3 regions of the Aestuariimicrobium sp. G57 genome follow, and region 1 is predicted to be linked to each of the others. Evidence: riboswitches for the same ligand, from Rfam matches in the RefSeq annotation. Region 1 holds a riboswitch; each other region holds the start of a gene.
The links. Region 1 has a riboswitch for cobalamin ahead of ACQCX5_RS11200 (prenyltransferase/squalene oxidase repeat-containing protein). Riboswitches for the same ligand answer to the same signal wherever they lie in the genome.

Region 1 (5,850 bases):
TGACCTGACGGGGGCTGACCTGACGAGGCCTGACCAGACGGGGGGACCGGATGCCGCACACTGACCAGCGCGATGAGAACCAACACCCTGACCAGCAGCCCGGGGCGCGCGTGCATCGCGAGGTCGTCTCGTTCGTGCGCCGTTCGGCCCGCATGAACCCCAGCCAGCAGAAGGCCTGGGAACGGTGGTCACCCACCCGCGTCGTGCCCGTCGAGACCCGCGAGACCAGCACGTCGGTGGCCCCGCAGCCGGTGCCCGACTGGGACGCCATCTTCGGCCGCCATGCGCCCATCGTCGTCGAGATCGGGTCGGGCCAGGGCGATTCGCTGGTGCCGATGGCGAAGGCGCGTCCCGAGGTCAATGTGGTCGCGTTCGAGGTGTTCGAGCCCTCGGTGGCCAGCACCCTGTCGAAGCTCGCCCGCGAGGATGTCGACAACGTGCGCATCGTGATCGCCGACGGCGCCCAGGGGCTTGACCTGTTGTTCGAGCCCGGCCAGGTCGTCGAGCTGTGGACATTCTTCGCCGACCCCTGGCACAAGGCCCGCCACCACAAGCGCCGTCTGGTCAACGACGACCTGGCGGCAACCGTCGTCCGCCAACTCGCCCCGGGCGGGCACTGGCACCTGGCCACCGACTGGGCTGACTACGCCGATTGGATGCGGGAGGTGCTCGACCAGGCACCCGGGCTGCGCAATGTGCACGCGGGGTCGGGCGGGTGGGCGCCGCGGTGGGACGCGCGTCCGCTGACGAAGTACGAGCGCCGGGGCATCGAGGCCGGGCGGGACATCCATGACCTGACGTATGTGGTGGACGGCGGCGACACATGAGGTTGCGCATCGACCTGGCCTATGACGGCAGCCAGTTCTCGGGCTGGGCGGCCCAGCCGGGCCTACGCACGGTCGAACACGAACTGTCCGCGGGCATCGCGCGGGTGCTGCGGCTCGACCCGGCGCCTGCGCTGGTCGTCGCCGGACGCACCGACGCCGGCGTGCACGCCACCGGCCAGGTGTGCCACCTCGACCTGCCCGACGACTTCACCGTCGATCTGCGCGACCGGACCGACGCCGACCCGGCCGAGGTGCTGGCGCACCGGCTGCGGCGCGTGCTGCCCGATGACCTGGCGGTGCACGGGGTGCGGCGGGTCAGTGCTCACTTCGATGCGCGGTTCTCGGCGATGTTCAGGCGCTACACCTACCGCATCTGGGACGAGCAGTCGTTGCGCGAACCCACGCTGCGGCACCGGGTGGCGGTGGTGCGGGGCGTGGTCGATGTCGCGGCCATGAACTCGTCCGCCGAGGTGTTGCTCGGGCTGCATGACTTCGCGGCATTCTGCAAGCCGCGCGAGGGGGCCACGACGATCCGCACGCTGCAGCGTTTCGAGTGCGTGCGCCAAGAAGCTGCGACCACCGGGGCCGGGATGATCGTGGCGACCGTGGTGGCTGACGCATTCTGCCATTCGATGGTCCGCTCACTGATGGGTGCGGTGGTCGGTGTGGGGCTGGCCGGGACGAACCAGGGCAAGGTGCGCCGTGACGTCGACTGGGTGACCGGGTTGCTCGCGGCTGGGGCCAGGGACTCGTCGGTGACGGTGATGCCCGCCTCGGGGCTGACGCTCAGCGAAGTCGGCTACCCACCCGATGACCAATTGGCCGCCCGGGCGGCGCAGGCCCGCAGCCGCCGTGACGAGCCACAGCAACAGGAGTCTGAATGAGCCACTATTTCGAATCGCCCGAACCCTCTGCGGCCCCGGCCCGCGAACGTGAGGTCACCGCGACGATCTGGGGACGAGACCACCGCTTCACCTCGGCGAACGGCGTGTTCTCGGGCAGTCGGCTCGACCCGGGCACGGCGGTGTTGTTCCGTGAGACCACTCCCCCGGCCGGCGACGGCATCAGGCTGCTCGACCTGGGCAGCGGCTTCGGGCCCATCACCGTGGCGTTGGCGGCCGCCTGCCCGGGAGCGAGCGTCGATGCGGTCGACGTGAACTCCCGCGCGGTCGAGCTGACCCGGGCGAATGCCTCGTCCGCGGGGGTGGGCGACCAGGTGTTCGCGGGCTCGCCCGACGAGGTGCTGGCGCGCGATGCCCGCTATGAGCAGATCTGGTCGAACCCGCCGATCCGGATCGGCAAGCAGGCGCTGCACGAGTTGCTGCTGACGTGGCTGCCCCGGCTGGCACCGGGCGGTGAGGCATGGCTGGTGGTCAGCAAGAACCTGGGCGCGGACTCACTGCAGCAGTGGCTGGTCAGCGAGGGCTGGGCGTGTGCGAAGCATGCGAGCGCCAAGGGGTTCCGGGTGCTGCGGGTGACGCGGCCCGAGGACGACTGAGGGCCCTGGCGCTGGCGCGGCTCACGTCGTCCGGTTGCCCCTGAACGGCACTGCCCCTGAACGGCACAGTTGCCCTTGTGCCGGAACAAGGGCAACTGTTGCGATCAGGGGCAACGTGGCAGGGCGGTGCCCCCCACCCCGAGGCCGCCCCACCCCGAGGACGACTGAGCAAATCTGACGAATTGCTGTGTCCGCCTGAACCGCGCGCAGATGAGGCGTACCGTCGACAGAACAGGCCGGGAGGTACCTGGCCGAGGGAGGTTGCCATGGGGCTCGGGGACAAGATCAGGAACGCCGCCGACGAACTGTCGGGCAAGGCAAAGGAAGCCTTCGGCGATGCCACGGACAACGAACGCCTTGAGGCTGAGGGCAAGCTCCAGCAGGGCGAAGCCCATGTGAAGCAGGCCGGTGAAGACGTCAAGGACGCCGCCGGTGACCTCGTTGACGAGGCCAAGGACAAGTTCTGAGTCAAGGCAGACCAAACGCCGACTGACCCGCGGCCCGTCCCCCACCACCACCCGGGGGGCGGGTCGCATTATTGCCCCGGCATGTCCACCCCATACCCATTACCCATGGGCAGTGGTCAACTTGTCGGCGGTCTGGGGTAGGTTGATCCTGATCGCTGCTATTGGGGGAATCCGGTGCGAATCCGGAGCTGACCCGCAGCCGTGAGGATGTGCTTGGCGCATCCGAGTCGGAGTACCCATCGTGGCGAGCGCCCACCCCGTGGCCCCAGGGTCACGTCCGTCGTGGCCAACGGACTCCAGGCGCGCGACACTGCGCACCCTTCGTTGGTTCAGTTGAGAGGAAGCCAATGAAGCTCCGCCATGTCGCCGCCGCCGGGATTGCGGCCGCACTGTTCGTCTCGCCCGTCGCTGCCGGCATGGCGCAGGCCCAGGCCCCGCTCGCGGGCCCGATGGTGCCCGCCGCGGCCCCCAGCAGCCAGGCCACCGCCGCCGCTGACTGGCTGGCCGCGCAGTGGAAGGCCGATCCGTCCGCGTTCAGCACGGGCACCCTGGCCGATTCGATCATCTCGCTGGCCCCGACCGGCCTGCACGCTGACGTGCTCGCCGAGATGGACGCCGCATTGCGCGCTGATGCCAAGACCTACGCCACCAACCCCGGTGCCGCCGGCAAGGTCGCCATTGCCGCGATCGCCGTGCAGGCCCTGGGCGCCGACCCAACCAACTACGGCGGCGTCGACCTCATCAAGATCATCCAGGACGGGCTGGTCAGCAAGCCTGATGCGGGTGGCATGTTCAACCTGCCCTATGCCGTGATCGCGCTCGTGCGCGCCGGCGAGACGGTGCCGCAGGCCTCGATCGATGCGTTCGTGACCGCCCAGGACGCCTCGGGCGCCTTCGGCTACCTGGAGACCTGGAATTCCCCCGTGACCTTCGCCATCGACGTCGACTCGACCGGTGTGGCGATCGCCGCACTGGTGGGCCTCGAGGCCAGCGGACAGGGCGGCGCGGCCGTCAGCACCGCCCTCGACAAGGCCATCACCTGGGCCGCCTCGGCCCAGCAGGCCGACGGCTCGTGGCCGGGCTACTCCCCCGCGAATGCCACCGCCATGGTCGGCCAGGGCCTGCTCGCCGCCGGCCTCGACATGAGCGATGCCATCGCCTACCTGGTCGCCCAGCAGGCGAAGACCGGTGGCGCCGGCCTGCCGAACAGCCCCGACGGCACCGAGCCCGACCTGATGGCCACCTCGCAGGCGCTGCTGCTGCTCGCCGGCGAGAACTACCTCGACGCAGAGCTGCAGGCCCCGCCGAGCACCACCGCCCCGGTGAGCAGCCCCGCGCCCACCACCAGCGCACCGACCACCAGCGCGCCGACCACCAGCACCCCGGCTGCCACCACCACCCCGCGTCCGCTGCCCTCGACCGGCACCTCGGACGACACGACGCTGCCTGTGGTGCTGCTCGCCGGTGTGGCGACGACCCTGGTCGCCGCGGGTGCTGCCGCCCGCGGGCGCCGCAACCGATGAGCCGCATCGCGCGGATCGTCATCCTGGCCGTGCTGGCCGCCCTCGTGGGCACCGTCCCTGCTGGACTGGTGCCCACCGGGGTGGCCCACGCCGCCCTGCCCGCGTCGGCCTCGACGTGCACCCAGTCCGGTCAGGTGTGGCTGGTCGTGGTCGGGCCGAACGGCGAAACCGTGGCCAACACGTGTGTGGGCAATCCGTCGTCCGGGTGGCAGGCGCTGCAGAACGCGGGCATCTCGATCACCCAGCGCAGTTCGAACGACGGGTTCATCTGCCAGCTCAACGGCCTGCCGAACCGCTGCATCGAGGGCAATGAGTGGACGACCGCCGACGGCTACTGGCAGTACTACCACGCCAGCGCCGGCAGCTCGTGGACGTATTCCACCCGCGGCGCCAAGCAGTATTCGCCCAAGCCGGGCAGCGTCCAGGGCTGGTGCTACAGCAGCCGTCCCAACTGCTCGAGCTCACTGTCGACCGTGCTGAAACCCGCCGGCCTGCAGCCGTATGTCTCGGCGCCGCCGACCACGGCCAAGCCGACGACCACCGCACCGAAGCCGACGACCACCGCACCCCGGACGACCAGTGCGCCGAAACCCGCACCCACGTCCAGGGCCACCAGCGGAGCCACCCGCACGCAGGCCACCACCGCGCCGACCACGGTCAAGGCGACCGCGCCGTCGTCGGCGGCCAGCAAGGCACCGACGACTGCGAGCACCAGCGCACCGCCGTCGGCCGTCACCCCGTCGGCGCCAGTGACGTCCAGCATCGCCGCTGCCAGCACCGCGGCGACCTCGCCCGCCGGCACCGCCAGCCCCACCACCGTGGCGGCTGAGCGTCCGAGCAGCAGCGGCACCGGTTCGCCGTGGGCCGTGGCCGCGACCGTCGGCCTGGTTGCTGCCGGCGCCGCCGGCGCTGTCGTGGCCGTGCGCCGCCGTCGGGCCGATGGGCTCGATGACGACGACCTGGCCTGAGCGATGACCCGCACTGCCGTCCTGCCCGGTTCGGCCACCCATCCGGTGGCCGGGCCGGGCTCGACTGTTCCCGGGGCCGGCGTTCCCGGGGCCGGCAGCCCGGCGGTCGGCACCCGTCCGGCGGCCCGCAGCACCCACCCGTGGGCGTGGTGGGGCTGGGCCGTGGGGGCCGCGATCTGTGCGAGTTTCACCGCCAACCCGCTGCTGCTGGCATTGGTCGTGGCGGCCGTGCTGCTGGTCACGGTGCTGCGTCGCAGTGATGCCCCGTGGGCCCGGTCGGTCGGGGCCTACATCACCCTCGCGCTGGTCGTGATCGGGTTCCGGGTGGTGCTCACCGCGCTGCTCGGCGGTTCGCGTGAAGGGCTGGTGCTGTTCACCCTGCCCGAGGCCAACCTGCCCGACTGGATGGCCGGCATCCGGTTCGGTGGCCCCGTCACCCTCAATGCCGTGCTGGCCGCCGCCTATGACGGCATGCGGCTGGCCGCCATCGTCATCTGCGTGGGCGCCGCCAATGCGCTGGCGAACCCGCGCCAGGCGCTGAAGTCGGTGCCCGCCGCGCTGAACCAG
Region 2 (5,850 bases), on a different contig from region 1:
GCGGTCGGCGGCATCATCTTGTCGTTCATGACTCAGAACCTTGCCGGTGACTTCTCGTGGGTCGGCGTCGAGAACTACCAGACGCTGTTCGACGACCCCGTGTTCTGGAATGCCCTGCGCGTGACGCTGGTGTATTCGCTGATCGCGGTGCCGCTGGTGGTCATCGTCTCGCTGGCGATGGCCTCGATGGCCGCCAGGTCGGTGCGCGGCATCAAGATCTATCGCGCCGCGTTCTTTCTGCCCGTGATCACCTCGCTGGTGACCACCGGCGTCATCTGGACCTGGATCTACTCGTCCAATGGTCCACTGAACTGGTTCTTCGGGCTGTTCGGCATCGGTCCCATCGACTGGATCTCGAGCAGCACGCTGGTGCTGCCGTCGCTGGCAGTGGTGGCCGTGTGGAGCCGGTTCGGCTACGACATGCTCATCCTGATGGCGGGCATCCTCGACATTCCCCGTGACCACTACGAGGCCGCCGAACTGGACGGGGCGAATGTCTGGCAGCGGTTCACCAACATCACGCTGCCGGGCCTGAAACGGCCGCTGTTCTTCGTGCTCGTGCTCGAGATCGTGGCCTCGTTCCAGGTCTTCGACCTGATCTATGTGATGACCGGCGGCGGACCGGTGAACGCCAGCTACTCACTCGTCTACATGATCTATGACCAGGGCTTCAAGTACGGCTACTTCGGCTATGCCTCGGCCGCTGGCGTCGTGCTGTTCATCATCACGGTCGTGATCACCATCATCCAGCGACGATTCTTCCGGGAGGACGACTGATGGCCACCCGCTCAACACGACGCAAGGTCTGGAGCGCCGTCGGGGCGCACCTGCCGCTGGCCCTGGTGGCGGTGGTCACCTGCTTCCCGTTCTTCGTGATGCTGGTGCTGTCGGTGCAGCCGGGCAAGCCGTTCAGCCTGCCGGGTTCACTGCTGCCCACGAGCATCGACCTGTCGGAATACACCCGACTGCTGGGCCGCGGCGAGATGGTGCAATGGATGCTCAACACGACCATCTATTCCGTGCTCGGCGTGGTGCTGGTGCTGGCCCTGGCCTCGCTGGCCGCCTATGCCTTCGCCAAGGTCGACTTCCCTGGTCGTGGGCTGATGTTCTGGCTGATCATCGCGATGATGATGATTCCCTACCACCTGACGCTGATCCCGAAGTTCCTGCTGGTCAGCGAACTGGGTGGCCTCGACACCTACTGGGGCCTGGTGCTGCCGACGGTGGCCAATGTGCAGGCGCTGTTCCTGATGCGGCAGTTCATCGCCGGCATCCCGAATGAGCTGATCGAGGCGGCCAAGGTCGACGGTGCGGGTGAACTGCGCATCTTCTGGTCGATCATCCTGCCCCAGCTCAAGCCGATCATGGCCACGCTCGCGGTCTTCGTGTTCCTGTGGCACTGGAATGACTTCCTGTGGCCGCTCGTGGCGCTGCAGTCGGGGGACATGTACACGCTGACGGTGGGCCTGGCCTCGCTGAATGCCGAAGAGACGTCGCTGGCCACCGTGATGACCGGCTCGGTGATCACCCTGGTGCCGATCTTCATCATCTTCCTGTTTGCGCAGAACTGGTTCGTGCGGGGTGTCACGATGAGTGGCATCAAATGAGAGGAACCCCATGAAGTTCACCCTGATCGGTGGCGCCGGCAGCGTGGGCGGCTGGTTGACCGAGAACCTGCGCCGCCGGGGCCACCAGGTGCTGGTGGCTGACGCCGCCGTCACCGACGAATCGCCCGACCAGACCCGCATCGATGCGCTGTCACCTGCCGATGTGGCCAGGGTCGTCGAGGGCGCCGACCTGGTCGTCCACCTGGCCGCGATCGTGCCGCAGGCCGACGAGCCGCCCGCACGCACGGGGCTGGCCTATGCCGTGAACGTCGGCTCGGTCGTCGAATGCCTGCGCGCATGCCGCGATGCCGTCGTCCCGATGGTGCACATCTCGTCGATGTCGGTCTTCGAGCAGTATTTGCGGGTGCCGGTCGACCCGCGGGGGCGTGGTGACAACACCGACACCTATGGGTTCAGCAAGCGGCTGGCCGAGTTTGCCTGCCACGAGTTCGCGGGGCAGTTCGACATGCGGGTGACGTCGCTGCGCTTGGCGTTCCCGACATCGGACGAGGCCTGGCCGCTGTGGGAACGGCCGCGGGGGCTTGGCCGCACGGAGCGGTTCATGGATGACGGCACGCCGGTGCCGGCGCTGGCGGCGAGCCAATTGGCCGACGTGGTCGAGGAGTGCCTGCAGATGCCGTTCGGGCACCGGGCGCTGGCGGTGACGGGGGCACCGGTGACACTGATCGAGGGCTGAGGGCAGGTGGTGGGGGCTGGGCGTCCACGGCCCACCCCTGCTGCCCGCGCCCGCTGACCGGGCCGATAGTGTGCAGATGTCGTGCCGAGAACCGGGTGTGATTCCCGGGCTGACCCGCAACCGTGACCTGCCATTCCCGTGCGAACGGGGCTGGCGGGCGAGCCGGACCAACGCCGACGTCCACACCATCGCCCGCGAGGACATCGGGACGGCGGCCACAGCCGGCTACCCCTTTCGAGAACCCTTCGCGGGCTCTTCGAAAGGGATACATCGTGCGTATTCGACGTTCACTGCTGGCGGTCGGGGCCGCTGCCAGCCTGCTGCTCGGGCTGGCCATGCCGGCCGGGGCGTCCGTGCCCGCGGCGTCCGTGCCCGCGGCGTCCGAGGTGGTGCCGGCGGTCGTCCCGGCGGCGGTCACCGTCAAGCCGGGATCGTTGCCCGAGGCTGATTGCCTGGCCGCGAACTACGTCTGGGTGCTGGTGGTCAATGACAAGAACGAGCAGAGTGCTGGCTGCGCCACCGAGTTCGGCACCGGCCTGACGGCACTGGCCAGTGCCGGGTTCGCCGTGGGCCAGCGGTCGGGCTTCATCAACACCCTCGACGGCTACCCCGACCCCATCCCGGCGGGCTTCTTCTGGTCGTACTGGTCAGGGGCCGTGTCTGGCGCTGAGGTGGGCTGGACGTTCTATTCGGTCGGCGCGGCCTCGTCCAAGCCCAAGCCGGGCACCGTCGAGGCATGGCACTACGTGAGCTGGCAGACGGGCCCGGCGCAGCCGCCGGTCTGGCAGCCCACGCCCAAGGCGCCCGCGCAGGTGGCGACCCCGGTCACCGGTGTCAAGGGTGACCAGAACGGTGACAAGGTCGCCGATGTCTACGCCGTCGACCAGGACGGCGTGCTGATGGTCTTCACCGGCTCGACGACCCGCGAACTGACCTGGCAGGGCCGTGTGGGAACTGGCTGGGACGGCATGACCCACATCACCCAGATCGCGGACATCGATGGTGACAAGCGCAGTGACCTGCTGGCCCGTCGCGGCGACGACAACTCGCTGTGGCTGTTCCGGGGCGTGGGCAATGGCTACCTGACCGGCTGGAAGAAGGCCGGCCAGAACTGGGGCGGCATGGACATGATCGTGCCGGTCGGCTCGCTCGACGGCGGCCCGACCCAGTACGTGGTGGCCCGTCGTGCTGCTGACGGTGCGCTGTTCAGGTACACGCTGACCCCGCAGGGGCTGACGGGCATCAAGCACATCGGCCAGAACTGGGGCGGCATGCGCCAGCTGCTGAGCGTGGGTGACTTCTCGGGTGACGGCCTCAGCGACCTGCTGGCGATTCGCGAGGACGGCACGCTGTGGTCCTACCGCGGCACCGCCACCGGAGGCATCTCGTGGGGCCAGCAGGTCGGTCGGGGTTGGACCGGGTTCACGCTCGCCTTCAGCCCCGGTGACCTGTCGGGCGACGGCCGCGGCGACCTGGTCGGCCAGCGTGATGACGGCGCGGTCTTCGCCTACACCAACCGCGTCGGCAGCTGGAGCGGTGCACGTCAGATCCTGACCGGTGCGCAGGGTTATGTGCTGATGGCGTGATGCCCTGCTGAGGGCTTGAGGCCGCTCGAGGCCTGACACCAGACCCGGCCGGTGGACGATGGGCTCGTCCACCGGCCGGGTTGCTGTCGGGGGCGGCAGCCAGCCCGCCGCCACCCGGCCGGGCGTGACCAGATTCCGGCAGTCTCGGGCCGGATCGCCACGTCATGTGCCCATTCAGCCCGCTCCTGCCCGATTCTGGTCCGCGGCTTCATCAGGTCGGGCGCGCACAGGGGTGGGTGGCCCTGGAGGGGTGGGCAGTGCCGGCGGTCGAGGTGTTGGGCCGTGGTGGGGGCCCTCGTACGATGTTTGCCCCCTGGAGGCAAGCTTCCCTCAGCCCAGCCCGGATCGCCGTCCCAGATCCGTGACCCAGCTCGTGACCGGATTCCGGCAGGACTGGCCCGAGTCGCGCCTTTGATTGCTCATCCGGCACACTCCTGCTGGTTTCTGGTCACGCCGCTCTCGCGCTGCCCCCAGGCCGTCGGACGAAGCATCGGCCGAGCCCAGGTCGTCCCCTCGCCCAGCGCGCATCAGCTCGTGACCGGATTCCGGCAGGCCTGGCTCGAATCACCGCTTGAGGTGTCCCATCGGTCCGGTCCGGCCGGATTCTGGTCACGCGGCTCGGCTGGACCCTGGTCGCGCAGGCAAGGGGGCGGGTTGGTGGCTCTGAAGAAGTGGCAGTGCCGGCGGTCGAGCAGGTGTTGGGCCGTGGTGGAGGCCCTGGCGCGATGTTTGCCCCCTGGAAGCAAGCTTGCCTCTCGGCGGGAACTTTGCCGCGCGGCGCCGCACGGCAAACTTCCCGCCGGCAGGCAATGTTCCCGCCGGCAGGCAATCCACCCGCCGCGCACCAACCACCCCCGACCAGCCGTTTGGCCGCGCAGCCCGGCCGTCCTACACTTGGCAGCGTCCGCAAGGCATCGATGGGGCCATCACCCCGGAGCTGCCGGAAGAACAGGCCGCCACCCGCGGCCCCACTAGACCCGGCCGCGGCGAGCAAGAGTGGGGGCATCACCCAGCCGAAAGGCCGGACCAGGCCCCAACGAAGGGTGGTACCGCGGGGCCGAGGCCTCGTCCCTTCAACCCCGTCAGAGTGTTCACAGCACCCGCGTGTTGAAGGATCCAAGCCACATGACCACCCAGCAGCAGCCCAGCCCCGGGACCGCCGGCAGCTACAACGCCGTGCCCGCGCATGTCTCGTTCCCCGACCTCGACCACGAGGTGCTGACGTTCTGGGACGAGCACAAGACCTTCGAGGCCTCGCTCGAACGCACCCGCGGCGCTGAACCCTGGACCTTCTACGAGGGCCCGCCCACCGCCAACGGCCAGCCCGGCACCCACCACGTCGAGGCGCGTGTCTTCAAGGACGTCTTCCCCCGGTTCCGCACGATGCAGGGTTACCACGTCGAGCGCAAGGCCGGCTGGGACTGCCACGGCCTGCCCGTCGAACTCGCCGTTGAGAAAGAACTCGGCTTCAACGGCAAGCCCGACATCGAGGCGTATGGCGTCGAGGCGTTCAACGCCCGCTGCCGTGAGTCCGTGACCCGCCACGTTGACTCCTTCACCGAGCTGACGACCCGCATGGGCTACTGGGTCAACATGGACGAGGCCTACTGGACCATGAACTCGTCCTATGTCGAGTCGGTCTGGTGGGCACTCAAGCAGATCTTCGACAAGGGCCTGCTCACCGAGGATTACCGCGTCGCGCCCTATTGCCCGCGCTGCGGCACCACCCTGAGCGACCACGAGCTGGCCCAGGGCTACGAAGACGTCGTCGACCCGTCGGTCTATGTGCGCATGCCGCTGACCAGTGGCCCGCTGGCCGGCAAGGCCTCGCTGCTGGTCTGGACGACCACTCCCTGGACCCTGGTCTCGAACACGGCCGTCGCCGTGCACCCCGAGGTCACCTATGCCGTCGCCACCTTCGGGGACGAGACCCTGGTGGTGGCTGAACCCCTCGTTGACA
Region 3 (5,850 bases), on a different contig from region 1:
CCCGGTAACCCAGCCGGCGGCGTCCCCGCACAGAGGGCGCCGCCACCCGTTGCCCCTGAACGCAACGGTTGCCCTTGTGCCGGCACAAGGGCAACCGTCGCGTTCAGGGGCAAACTTCAGCCCTGCTTGGCGTTCACCTCGTACGACGTGTTGGTCGACTCGAAGAAGTTGACCAGCTGCAGCGTGTCGTTCGCCGTGGCCATCCACTTCGCCGGGTTCGCGACCTTGTACTCGGCGTCGAAGCCCAGCTCTTCCAGCCGCCGATCCGCCAGGTACTTGACGTACTGGTTGATGTAGTCGGCATTGAGCCCCAGGATGCCGTGGGGCAGCAGGTCCCGGTTGTAGGCCTCCTCCATGGCCACGGCATCCAGGATCATCTGCCTGATCTCGGCGGCGAACTGCGGGGTCGCTACCTCGGGGTTCTCGTCGAGCACGGTGAGCACCAGGTTGATCCCGAACTTCAGGTGCAGCGACTCGTCGCGGACGATCCAGTCGATGAGCGAGCCGAAGTTGCGCAGCAGGTTGCGCTGCCGAAAGCTCAGCGCCACCATGAAGCCCGAATAGAACCAGATGCCCTCGAGGATCACGTTGTACGCGATCAGGTTGCGGACGAAGTCCTGCTTGCCCTCGACGGTGGTGATGTCGAGGGTCTGCTCGGTCATGCGCCGGATGTACCTGACCTCGAACTCCTCTTTGGCGGCCATCGAGGCCACCGTCACGTGGGAGTTGTAGGCGGCCTCACGATCGATCGGGAACGTCTCGAGCACGTACTCGAAGCCCATGCAGTGGTTGGCCTCCTCCCACATCTGCTTGGCGAGGTACAGGTGTGCCTCGGCGGCGTTGACATAGGGGTAGACGCCGAACGCCAGGGCCTTGTTGACCAGCAGCTCGTTGGGGTTGAAGTAGCTCATCAGAAAGGTCAGTGCTGCGCGCTCGTCCGGGGTCATCCGCTCGAAGTCGGCCAGGTCTTCACCCAGCTGCACCTCATTCGGGAACCACGTGTTCGCGACCGCCTGGTCATAGAGGTCCATGGCCCACTGGTACTTGACCGGCTTCAGCAGCAGCCCCTGTTCGATCCCGGTGCCGAGAATGCCACCCATCACTGGCACGCCTCACACGCCAGGCGTTCCATCGGGTCGGTGGGGCAGGCGCCCACGTCGTCCACCACGACGGGCTCGGCCAACTGCAGCGCAGCGGCGCCGAACCCGCGTCGCACCGCCCCCGCCCCGACACCCGTACCTGCGCCACCCCGGACGATGGCCTCGGACTTGTTGACCCGCACCGTCGATTGCTCGGCAGTGTGGCGCGGCATCATGTGCAGGTAGTAGGTCGTCTTGACCCCCATGCGCCAGGCCTCGGTGTACAGGTCGAGCATGCGCGACACATCCCGGTCGGCCAGGTAGATGTTGCGGCTGATCGCCTGGTCAACCCATTTCTGCGCCCGCGCCGCGACCTCGAGGTAGGCGCGCCCGGGCAACTGGAACGAGGTCTGGTAGATCTCGACCAACTCGGCCGGCACGCCGTAGTGCGGCGATTCCGCGGCAACCTTGGCAAGGTCGCCCTGGTGGCGCAACAGGTCTTCGCGCACCAACTGCCACAGCCCGGCCTCGCGCAGGTCGTCGACCAGGTTGCGGTTGACCTCGAGGAACTTGCCCGAACTGGTGGCGCGGCTGAAGATCTGGCTGAACTGCGGGTCAAGCCCCGGCGTGGTGCCCGCCACCAGCCCGATCGAGGCAGTCGGCGCGATCGCCAACAGCGTGGAATTGCGCATGCCACCGGCCACCTTGGTGCGCAACGCGGCCCAGTCGAGGCGTTCGGTGCGGTCGACCGCGACCGGCACACCGCGGTCGTTCGCGAGCAGGTTGAGGGTGTCGACCGGCACCATGCCCTTGTGCCACTTCGATCCGGTGAAGTTCGGGTACGACCCGCGCTCACGGGCAAGGTCTGCCGAGGCATCGATGGCATGCCACGAGACGAATTCCATGAGTTCGTCGATCAGGTCATAGGCCTCGGTGGTGGCATAGGAATAGCCGAACCGCTCGGTGACCTCGGTGAACCCCATCACCCCCAGGCCCAGGGCCCGGTTCTGTTCGTTGGAATGTTCCGACTCGGGCACCGACGAGATGGTGATGTCGATGAGGTTGTCGAGTTGGCGCACCGCAAGCCGGGTCGACTCGGCCAGCAGCGCCCAGTCGACCTTCGCCCGCCCGCGTCGTCCGGTGACGTGGCGCGACAGGTTGATCGAGGCCAGGTTGCAGACCGAGACGTTGTCGCGGTCCTGCGGCAGCGTGATCTCGGTGCACAGGTTGGACAGGTGGATCGTGCCGGTGTTGTCGTTGAGTGCGCGGGTGTTGATGGTGTCCTTCCAGGTCAGCCACGGGTGTGACGTCGCCTGCAGTGTCGTCAGGATGGCCCTGAACTGCTCGCGGGCACCGATCACCTTGTGCCGCAGCTGCCCGGCCTCGGCGAGGTCGATGTAGTCGCGATAGCGCTCAGAGAAGGCCCGCCCGGTCAACTCGACGAGGTCCGGCACCTCAGCAGGGTCGAACAGGTACCAGGGCTGGTCGTCCTCGACGCGCTTCATGAACTCGTCGCTGATCCAGACCGCGGTGTTGGCCGTGCGGGTGCGCCGGTACGGGTCGCCGGAATTCTGCTTGAGGTCGAGGAACTGTGCGAAGTCCAGGTGCCAGTTCTCGATGTAGAAGCACAGCGCACCGAACTTCTTGCCGCCGCGGCTGACCGCCCGCAGCGTCGAATCAATGGTGTGCATGAACGGGATCGGCCCGGTCGAGGCCGTGTTGTTCGACGTGATGGGGGAGCCCTCACTGCGCAGCTTGGTCACCGACAACCCGATGCCGCCGGTGCCCTTGGTCAGCCACATGACATCGCGCACCGACTTGGCGATGTGCTCGATGTCGTCCTCCATCTGCATCACGAAGCAGTTGGACAGTTGCGCATACGGGGTGCCGGCGTTGACCAGGGTCGAACCCGCCGCGAGGTATTCCAGGCGCGACATCTTGTCGTAGAAGGCGATGGCAGCCGCGTCCGGGTCGTCCTCGTGCAGTGCCAGTCCCATGGCCACGCGCATCCAGAAGAACTGCGGCATTTCCATGGGCCGCTTGTCAGGGGACGAGATCATGTACCGGGTCTTCATGGTCTGCACCCCGATGTAGCGCAGCAGGTCGTCGCGGGCGGGGTCGAGGGCCCGGCCCAGTCGGTGCAGGTCGAAACCGGCCAGACGCTCGTCCAGCAGGCCCAGTTCGATGCCGCGGTGGACGAAGGCCACGAAGGCCTCGGCATGCTGGGCGAACACCTGCTCGCGCGTGACGCCCTGGCCGAAGATGGCCTTGTAGAAGCCCTTCACCAGCAGCCGTGAGGCGATGGTGTCATAGGCGGGATCGTCCTTGACGTTCTGCAGGGCCACCTGGATGACGGCCTCGTCGAGTTGCTCCGAGGTGATCCCGTCGAACAGTGTGATCTCCAGTTCGGAGCGCAGTTGGGTGGCGCGGGCCACTTCATCGTCCAGGCCGGCTGCGGCCTCCTGGATGGATCTGGCGATCTCGTAGCCGTCATAGGCGACCCGGCGGCCGTCGCGTTTGACGACGCTGATCCCGGTGTGTTCGTTGGCGGTCGTGGTCAAAGTCATTCACCCCTCGTGAAAGAACCTGCTCGGTGCTTCCACGGCCCATGGGCGACAGGGTGGGACGAACACATGGGCGCAGCCCATGACAGGTTCGTCTCGTCCCCTGACCTTCCCACGAGGTCGCGGACCCCCGCCGCTCGGGACGGGGCGCTGGCAGGTCTTCGGACTCGTGGGCAGATGCTGCCTGGCCTACTGTCCGTCGCTTCCCGGATCGGCCGATCCAGTGCTTGATGACGGAGTTCGTTCCCACTCACCGCTGCGGGGCAGTCCCGGTTTCCCACCGGGTTCCCTGTTGCCTCTGCGCGTCTGGGGTGGCGCGCAGAACCAGCTGCGTCAACCACCATATATGAGAATCACGCTGGTGTAACTACCTGGATGTAGTGATGTGGTCGCGGGGTAGCGCCCACGAACTGCCCCTGAACGCAACAGTTGCCCTGGTGCTGGCACAAGGGCAACCGTCGCGTTCAGGGGCAAACCTCAGCCTGGGCCTGGGCCGACTCGGTCGCTGCGCTTGTCATCGCGGCGTTCGCCGTCCGTGAGGGCCTGGAGGCGTGGCGCGGGGACGCCTGCTGCGCGGTCCCGGTCTCGGTGCTGACGGGGGAGCGGCAGGTGGATTCGTGCTGCAACGCCGAGGGCGAGGCCTGCAGCAGCGACATCGCCCGGTAGCCCAGCCGGCGGCGTCCCCGCAACAGAGGGGCGCCGCCACCCGTTGCCCCTGAACGCAACGGTTGCCCTTGTGCCGGCACAAGGGCAACCGTCGCGTTCAGGGGCAAACCTCGTCCCAACACCTGCTCGATCAGCTGCTTGAAGCGCAGGAAGCCGAAGCTCGATGTCCCCTACTTCCACCCACCCATACGCGCCGCCATCGCGTCACCGACCCTTGTCGGCAGCACTCGTCCCATGTTCGCCAGCACCACAGCCTGCGCCCCTGCCGCGTACCGGGCCTTCGGGTGGCGATCCGTCAGCGCCCGTTCCACGTACTTCGCCACCAGGTCGGGGGAGCCACCGCGGCTGCCCAGTGTGCTCAACAGCTTTCGCAGCCCCAACAGGTGTTGCCGGTACAGCTCGCGGTGTGCAGGGCTCAGCCCGGCCTCCATCTCGTCGAGCATTCCGCCCATGTTCCGCCACGTCTCGGTGTTGGTGGGCCCCGGCTCAATCACACTGACGAAGATCTGCCACGGCCGCAGCTCAATGCGCAGGATGTCGGCCACCGCCTCGAGCGCGAACTTCGAGGCGCTGGACGGGCCCTCGAGCGTGGCCACAGTGCGCCCCACCGTGGACGAGATGAAGACCACCCGGCCCTGCGACTCGCGCAGCTTGGGCAGCACCGCCTGCGTGACCACCACCTGCGCAACGACGTTCACGTCGAAGCATGCGCGCCACTCGTGCGGGGGAACGGCCTCGACGGGCCCGCCATGGGCGATGCCGGCGTTGTTCACCACGGCGTCCAGTGGTCCGCCCAGCCGGTCGGCGAGGGTGGTCACATGCTGCTCGTTGGTGATGTCCAGCTGGATGGGCCTGATCAGGGGGTTCTGTGCCCTCAGGTGCTCGGCCTGGGCTTCTTCCCGGACCCCGGCGTGCACCGTCCAACCGGCGTTTGCCAGCCGCAGGCAGATGGCGGCCCCGATCCCTTGTCTGGTGCCTGTGACGAGAGCACTGGGCATGACTGCCTCCTGTGACATGTGTCACAAATCGTACGCTCGCGTGCCCGCTTTGGCGAGGGCGGAGTCCCCCCGCTCGTCAGCCCGCAGCCCCACCCAGGTACTTCTCAAGCACCACCTTGTGCGCCTTCTGCGCCCACTCCTGGCTCTCGACAGCATCCAGTGCCACCGCCGCGTTGCCCTCGAGCGTGATCAGTGGCAGCGGCTTCGCCTTCTTGCCATAGCCCTCGGTGACGCTCACGAACGCCCGCTGTTGCTTCGGCAGGGTGTGCACGGCCAGCCCGACCTGGCCGTTCTTGCCGAAGTTGACCGGCAGGTACACCCTCGGGTCGCCCGTGGCGAAACGCTGGTGCACCTGCCCGGCCTCGGCGGCGACCTGGAACACCGGCCCGGTGATCTTGAGCTTGAGCCGCTCGCCGGTGCCGGGATCTCGCCACTGCATCGATGTGCCCCACACCTCGGTGGCAGCGAGCACCGCGAGCAGCAGCGGTATGCCCACCGCCGCCGGGGCGACCAGGTCGCGGAGCGCCGCGCGGCGGCCAGTGT

Region 2: another riboswitch for cobalamin. It lies ahead of ACQCX5_RS09840 (FG-GAP repeat domain-containing protein); the one in region 1 lies ahead of ACQCX5_RS11200 (prenyltransferase/squalene oxidase repeat-containing protein).
Region 3: another riboswitch for cobalamin. It lies ahead of ACQCX5_RS02465 (ribonucleoside-diphosphate reductase subunit alpha); the one in region 1 lies ahead of ACQCX5_RS11200 (prenyltransferase/squalene oxidase repeat-containing protein).

The regions. Positions count from the first base shown of each region.
Region 1 covers NZ_JBNINW010000004.1:257,437-263,286, reverse strand. The annotation lists gene ACQCX5_RS11225 (glycoside hydrolase family 125 protein) at 1-64, shown strand, start outside; gene trmB (tRNA (guanosine(46)-N7)-methyltransferase TrmB) at 51-827, shown strand; gene truA (tRNA pseudouridine(38-40) synthase TruA) at 824-1,711, shown strand; gene ACQCX5_RS11210 (class I SAM-dependent methyltransferase) at 1,708-2,325, shown strand; gene ACQCX5_RS11205 (CsbD family protein) at 2,592-2,792, shown strand; cobalamin riboswitch at 2,911-3,050, shown strand; gene ACQCX5_RS11200 (prenyltransferase/squalene oxidase repeat-containing protein) at 3,140-4,315, shown strand; gene ACQCX5_RS11195 (hypothetical protein) at 4,312-5,283, shown strand; gene ACQCX5_RS11190 (CbiQ family ECF transporter T component) at 5,287-5,850, shown strand, end outside.
Region 2 covers NZ_JBNINW010000003.1:597,627-603,476, reverse strand. The annotation lists gene ACQCX5_RS09855 (carbohydrate ABC transporter permease) at 1-777, shown strand, start outside; gene ACQCX5_RS09850 (carbohydrate ABC transporter permease) at 777-1,607, shown strand; gene ACQCX5_RS09845 (NAD-dependent epimerase/dehydratase family protein) at 1,618-2,304, shown strand; cobalamin riboswitch at 2,390-2,510, shown strand; gene ACQCX5_RS09840 (FG-GAP repeat domain-containing protein) at 2,577-3,890, shown strand; gene ileS (isoleucine--tRNA ligase) at 5,016-5,850, shown strand, end outside.
Region 3 covers NZ_JBNINW010000001.1:522,232-528,081, reverse strand. The annotation lists gene ACQCX5_RS02475 (cation transporter) at 1-8, shown strand, start outside; gene ACQCX5_RS02470 (ribonucleotide-diphosphate reductase subunit beta) at 117-1,100, opposite strand; gene ACQCX5_RS02465 (ribonucleoside-diphosphate reductase subunit alpha) at 1,100-3,646, opposite strand; cobalamin riboswitch at 3,779-3,988, opposite strand; gene ACQCX5_RS02460 (SDR family NAD(P)-dependent oxidoreductase) at 4,480-5,307, opposite strand; gene ACQCX5_RS02455 (hypothetical protein) at 5,384-5,850, opposite strand, start outside.